Regions from separate parts of the Leifsonia sp. GW821-FHT13C09 genome, predicted to be linked through region 2. Evidence: riboswitches for the same ligand, from Rfam matches in the RefSeq annotation. Region 2 holds a riboswitch; the other holds the start of a gene.

Region 1 (3,373 bases), on a different contig from region 2:
ACCCCGTAACCCAGCTGCGTCGCGACCCGCTGCACCGTTCCTTGCGTGACGCCGAGCTCGGCGCGCAGCGTTCTCACCATCCGCACCGCGGCGGCCTTCTCCTCGCTCGAGTAGCGACGCGTCGTCGGCTTCCCCGACGCCAGTTCCTTCGGCATAACCCCATCCTCGTTTCCAAGGTCAGGAGCCTCCAACAAACTCAGGGCGCTTCACTCCTCGGTCACGCAAGCCTCCAAACGACACGCGGCTATGTCGCCGTATTCGACGAGGACGTGGTCCGCCACTACCAGCTCCACCTAACCCGACGCCGGCGACTGCGGCCTCAGGACGAGTACCGCGATACAACAGTTTCCGAATGGCAGGAGTTCGAGGAGCACTTCGACAGACGCAAGGTCGAGCTCGGAGCCTGCGGCCGGCCCTACGGAACACCATGCGCCCACGAACACGCCTGCGTACGCTGCCCAATGCTTCACGTCGAGCCACAAATGATCGCCCGACTCGACGACCTCGAATCAGACCTCATCGCCCGGCGGGAGCGCGCAGAAGCCGAAGGCTGGCAGGGCGAGATCGAGGGCCTCGAAGTAACCCTCGATCATCTGCGACTCAAACGCGAGAAGGCCCGTCGGATGAATCCAAGCGGCCCTGTCGACCTGCCGATCCCAGCCTTCGGCCGGCCAAGCACTAACTGATTGTCCAGTTTCCGCTCGAGGTCTACCTCAGCCCGGAGGAACGCCTGGAGACTGTGAGTCCGCGTGGTCGCCGACTTTGCGGCATCCTGCGTCCGTGGACGATCTGAGTCTGCCCTACCCCCGGCCGATGGGGTGCAGCACATGGTGACCGACGACGGCCTGACGACGATCGCCGCGGTGGGCCCGATCCCGGGCCAAGTCGTGAGCGACGGTGCGAATTCTTGGCGGGAATGGCGCTCGACTGCGCAGATCGGACAGCTTCGGTTGGCAGTCGATAGCTGCAGCTGAAGCAGCTTGCGCGGCTGGTCTCGACCGCGAATCGATTATCTTTCCGCCAAGCGCCAGGTTAGGTTCGGCGTGGCTTGCTGGCGTCGCCGGAGGCGCGCATGTAAGGTTGTTTCTGCAAGGGCGAAAGAGGGCTTAATCCGCTGCTGTGGGTTGGGTTCTCGTATTTACAATCAGCCTGTTGGTGCCGATCGTTAGCTGAGGCTCCTTCGCGAACAGATGCCAGCGACCCCAAATGTCGAGAGACGCCACGGGTCAGGACAGGCTTCCCCGGATTAAGGGGTCGCCCCGATTGGCTCCCGAGAGTTCGGGTGACGTCGCGGAGTGCCAAAGGTCTTACGTGGAGAGGCGAGGCCGCTTGGCGGCTGTCCCTGGAGGTGCTCGGGTGCGCGAGCTGGGAGGTACGGGATGGACGACCATCATAATCAGGCGTTTAACAAGGCCCGCCTCCGCTTCGCGCTCCGTCTGGAGAGTGCTCGTCTCTAGCCTGTCGGGCTAGGGCGCCCCTTCTTTTCTTCTTCTTCTTCTTCTTCTTTTCGTCGCGCACGCGGCGGAAGGGTGATTGCTCACGCCCGGGTGCCGGGCACGAAAGCGACGACTCATGACCTCTATGCAGACCCCTTCGCAGCACGCCGCGTTGGATTCCGCGCACGTCGGCGATATCCAGGGCGCCTTCGGCACGATCCCGGTCGGGGATGACGCGGCCCGGGTGAAGCTGTCGGCGAAGCTGAAGACGCTGCTCGCTATTGTCGGGCCGGGGCTGATCGTGATGGTCGGCGATAACGATGCCGGCGCGTTCGGCACCTACACTCAGGCTGGCCAGAATTACGGGACGTCGTTGTTGTGGACGCTTCTGCTGCTGGTTCCGGTGCTGTACGTGAACCAGGAGATGGTGCTCAGGCTCGGCGCGGTCACCGGTGTGGGTCACGCCCGGCTGATCCTGGAACGGTTTGGAAAGTTCTGGGGCGCGTTCAGTGTGATCGACCTGTTCATCTTGAACGCGCTGACGATCGTGACCGAGTTCATCGGTATCAGCTTGGGTCTGAGCTACCTCGGGCTGCCCCAGGTCCCGGGCGTGATCATCGCGGCGGCTGTGATCATCGCCGCGGCCAGTACGGGCTCGTTCCGCAGGTTCGAGCGACTGTGCATGTTCTTGATCTTCGGGTCGCTGATCCTCATCCCGCTCGCGATCATGGCCCACCCGTCGTTCGCGGAGGTCGCCCACGGGTTCCTGGTGCCGGGGATTCCTGCGGGCGCCGACCTGTCCACGGTCGTGCTGCTGATCATCGGCATCGTGGGAACCACCGTGGCCCCGTGGCAGTTGTTCTTCCAGCAGTCCTACATCATCGACAAGAGGATCACACCCCGGTTCATGTCGTACGAGAAGATCGACGTGTGGATCGGGATCGTGATCGTCGTGATCGGGGGCGCCATCCTGATGTCCGTGCCCGCCGCGGTATTCGCCGGCCGTCCGGAGTTCGGCAACTTCACCGATGCGCTCGGTGTCGCGGAAGGCCTCGGGAAGTACGTGGGCCGGATCGCGGGGATGCTGTTCGCGGTCGCGCTGATCGACGCGTCGATCATCGGAGCGGCGGCGGTGGGGCTGTCGACCTCATACGCGCTGGGCGACACGCTCGGGCTGAAGCATTCCTTGCACCGCAAGATCCGGGACGCGAAGGGCTTCTACGCCACTTTCGCCGGCCTGCTGGTAGTCGCCGCGGTGATCGTGGTTCTGCCAGGAAGCCCGCTCGGTCTGATCACCGTCGGCGTGCAGGTGCTGGCAGGTGTGTTGCTGCCGTCGGCGACAGTGTTCCTCCTTCTGCTGTGCAACGACAAAGAGGTCCTCGGCCCGTGGGTGAACGGTCGGTGGCTGAATGTCTTCACCTCGGCCGTGATCGCGGTCCTGGTGATCCTGTCGCTGGTGCTCACGGTCAGCGTGATCTTCCCGAGCGTCTCGGGCGGCCAGATCATCACCATCCTGGTGGTCGGAGCAGCCGTGTCGGTCGCCGTCGGAGCCGGGTTCGCCGTGTGGCGCTTGCGTCACCCGGCCGCCCGGGCCGAGCGTGTGTCGCGGGCCGAGCGCGCGGCGTGGCGGATGCCACCGCTGACGCTGCTGAACCCTCCGCGCCTGTCCACGGGGAGGCGCTTGGGTTTGACCGTCCTGCGCGGCTATCTGCTGCTGGCTATGATCCTCGTGATCGTGCGCGTGGTGCAGCTGGCGCTGGGCCACTGAACCGATCCCATCGGAACTGAAGGGAGTTGAGTGCTGTGAACGGATCGACAACCATCGAGCACCGCATGCTGTCCGGACTCGTCCGCAAGCCGGTGAGAGACGGACGGGGTAACGTCATCGGCGCACTCTCGGACATCGTGGTGCGGCTGGGCCTCGAGGGGTATCCCTC
Region 2 (3,373 bases):
CGGTCGCCACGAGCACGAGCCACGGGATGGCGATGGCCGACAGGGCCGTGCCGGCGCCGGAGACCAGGTAGGCGCCGATCAGCCCGAGCAGGGGCGCGCGGCGGGGCGCGGCGCCGCTCATGGCTCCGGGAACAGCTGGAACTGCGCGTGCACCCGGACCCCGTCGCCGGCGTCCGCCCCCGGCTCGCGCCGGAACCGCGTCACCAGCTCGCGCACCGTTGCCGTGACCTCCCGCGCCTGCTCGACGGTCAGGGTGAGCGGCCAGTCGCTGACGGTCCACGGCAGCTCCGGCAGCTCGTCCACCTGGCTGGAGAGCGTGTCCACCCAGGCCAGCACCCGCCGGTGGGACTCCTCGGCATTGAGCCGCACGAACTGGACGGCCTGGTCGACGGTCTCTTCGGTGGCGGCGTCGCCGGGCACCCGGAACGAGAAGGAGGTCGACCGGTGCACCGCGCGCCACCAGCGGTCGCGATCGTTGCCGCGCTCGGCGTCCTCCACGATGAAGCCGTGCTCGGCGAGCACGCGGAGGTGGTAGCTCGTGACGCCGGTCGACTGGCCCACTCGCCGGCCGAGCTCGGTGGCGGTGGAGGGCCCGTCGGCCTGGAGGAGGTCGAGCAGCCGCAGGCGCAGCGGGTTGACCAGCCCGCGCATGGCGGAGGGGCTGAGCAGCACGTCCTGGGCCGGATCGAGCTCGGGGAACGGGTTCGGCTCGTCGGTCATACCGTGCAGTGTAATCGCAGAAGAGATTCTGCAAAAGACTTTCTGCGATCCGAGGGCCGCTGGCCCGTATGGATTCCGTAAGGGTTCGAGCCGCCGCTCGGGGTTCTCTGCTACGGTTCTTCTGGCAGAACTTCGTTAGGTGAGGCTTCTGCGCGAACACAGGCCACTGATCTCACGACGTCGAGAGACGCCCAAGATCAGGACAGGTCTCCCCGGCTTAAGGGGTGACCCCAAGTGGCTTCCGGCGATCCGAGCGGATCTGCGGGATACGTTGCGCAGTGCCGAAGCTCTTACGTGGGAGTCTCGCCCCCGGCCAGGAACGGCCGCGGGTGACACCTGGCGCACGCCTGCCCCCGACCGCCAGGAGGTGACCCGCCGTGAGCGACGACCATAGTCCGTCCCGTCCCTGCTGCGCTCCGGCGCCGGCGGCTTCCGCGCGTTCGACGCCCGGCCTCCGCTGACCTCCGCGCGGCACGGTGACGCCTTCACGTCCCCTGTCGTCTTCTGCCGCCTCCGGCCCTCGCCGGTCGCGGCCCAGGGAGGTCTTGTCATGCCCCTGCTCCGCACTGTCCCCGGCGCCGGCACGCTCCGCCGTGTCCGCTTCCGCTGGATCGATGTCCTGGTCGCCGTCGCCATCGTCGTGCTGTTCTACCTGGTGATCCAGGCGGCCGCCGGCGCGTCCGCCCCGGTGCGGCTCACCGAGGTGCCGTCGTCCATCGACACGAACCCGGCGCTGCTGCCGTACTACGCGCTGCGCTCGCTGCTGCGGATGTTCGCGGCGCTCGCCGCGTCGCTGGTCTTCACCTTCATGGTCGCGACGGCCGCCGCCCGGCTGCCGCGCGCGGAGAAGATCATTCTGCCGGCGCTCGACATCCTGCAGTCGGTCCCGATCCTCGGCTTCCTGTCGGTGACCGTGACCGGGTTCATCGCGCTGTTCCCCGGCTCCACGCTGGGGCTGGAGTCGGCCGCGGTGTTCGCGATCTTCACTTCGCAGGTGTGGAACATGACCTTCTCCTTCTACGCCTCGCTGACCAGCCAGCCGAGCGATCTCGATGAGGCGGCTCGGCTGATGCGGCTGACGAAGTGGCAGCGGTTCTGGAAGCTCGACGTGCCGTCCGGAATGATCCCGCTGGTCTGGAACGGCATGATGAGCTTCGGCGGAGCCTGGTTCTTCCTGGCCGCCTCCGAGGCGATCACGGTCAACAACCACAGCTTCGCGCTCCCCGGCGTCGGGGCCTACGTGGCGTCGGCGGTGGAGGCCGGGCAACTGGACCGGGTCGGCTGGGCCATCGTCACGATGGCGATCATGGTGCTGGGCGTGAACTTCCTGTTCTGGCGTCCGCTGGTCGCCTGGGCCGAGCGGTTCCGCCAGGAGGACACCGCCCCCACCGACCGGCCGCGCAGCGTCGTCCTCGACGTGATCAGCCGGTCCTGGCTGCCGCGCGTCGTGGAGCGCGGCTTCGCTCCGATCGGGCGGGGACTCGACAGGGCGACCCGGCCGTTCGGGTTGGCCGAGCATCCGCTGCGGGTGCCCGAGGTGCGCAAGCGCGCGCTGGACGTGGTCGTGACGGTGGTCGTCGTCGCCGCGATCGTGGTCGGCGCGGTCGCCTCGTACCTCTTCATCGAGCGCTCGCTTGGGATCGGCGCTTTCGTGCAGGCGTTCGGGCTCGGCGCGGTCACGATGGCCCGCGTCGTCGTCATCCTGCTGTTCGCGACCATCGTCTGGGTGCCGGTCGGCGTGTGGATCGGCATGAACCCGCGGATCAGCCGGCTGGCCCAGCCGATCGTGCAGCTGCTGGCGAGCTTCCCGGCGAACTTCCTCTTCCCGTTCGCGATCGCGTTCTTCGTGGCGACGAGCATCCCGCTCGACTACGGCGGCATCCTGCTGATGGCGCTCGGGTCGCAGTGGTACATCCTGTTCAACGTCATCGCTGGCGCGAGCGCGATCCCCACCGACCTGCGGCAGGCGATGGACAGCTTCGGCGTCGGCCGGGTACAGCGCTGGCGGAGGCTGATCCTGCCTGCGATCTTCCCGGCCTACGTCACCGGCGGGATCACCGCGGCGGGCGGTGCATGGAACGCGTCCATCGTCGCCGAGGTCGTCACCTACAACCACCACACCTACACCGCGAGTGGCCTCGGCGCGTACATCGCCGAGGCCACCCAGACCGGCGACATGGCGCGCGTGCTCGTCGGTGTCATCGTCATGTCCGTCTTCGTCGTCGGACTCAACCGTCTGTTCTGGCGCCGCCTCTACGCGGTCGCCGAGAAGCGCTTCAGCCTGTGAGGAGGGCTCCCATCATGATCACCACCGACACCGCACTCATCGATGTCCGCGACGTCACCAAGTCGTTCGCCACCGACGGCGGTGAGAAGACCGTGCTCTCGGGCGTCACGCTCACCATCCACCAGGGCGAGATCGTCGCGCTGCTCGGCCGTTCCGGCTCCGGCAAGAGCACGCTGCTGCGCTGCATCGCCGGGCTGATCGCGCCCACCTCCGGGACAGTGTCGTTCAAGGGCGGCGAGCTCAACGGCGCCAACCCCGGCACGGCGCTGGTCTTCCAGTCGTTCGCGCTGCTGCCCTGGCTGACCGTGCTCGAGAACGTCGAGCTGGGGCTGGAGGCCAAGGGCGTGCGCCCGGAGGTGCGGCGCG

What was found. A riboswitch is a leader RNA that binds a small molecule or an ion and turns the genes downstream of it on or off. The one in region 2 is predicted to bind magnesium.
Region 1: linked by a shared signal. The riboswitch ahead of AC1ROW_RS22055 (Nramp family divalent metal transporter) and the one ahead of AC1ROW_RS09750 (ABC transporter permease) in region 2 are both predicted to bind magnesium.

The regions. Positions count from the first base shown of each region.
Region 1 covers NZ_JBXAPS010000026.1:216-3,588, forward strand. Annotated here, with positions in the region: partial or broken gene AC1ROW_RS22045 (transposase) at 1-155, opposite strand, end outside; gene AC1ROW_RS22050 (hypothetical protein) at 462-686, shown strand; M-box (ykoK) riboswitch at 1,155-1,324, shown strand; gene AC1ROW_RS22055 (Nramp family divalent metal transporter) at 1,573-3,204, shown strand; gene AC1ROW_RS22060 (magnesium transporter MgtE N-terminal domain-containing protein) at 3,270-3,373, shown strand, end outside.
Region 2 covers NZ_JBXAPS010000002.1:347,705-351,077, reverse strand. Annotated here, with positions in the region: gene AC1ROW_RS09760 (MFS transporter) at 1-121, opposite strand, end outside; gene AC1ROW_RS09755 (helix-turn-helix domain-containing protein) at 118-720, opposite strand; M-box (ykoK) riboswitch at 845-1,027, shown strand; gene AC1ROW_RS09750 (ABC transporter permease) at 1,271-3,007, shown strand; gene AC1ROW_RS09745 (ABC transporter ATP-binding protein) at 3,022-3,373, shown strand, end outside.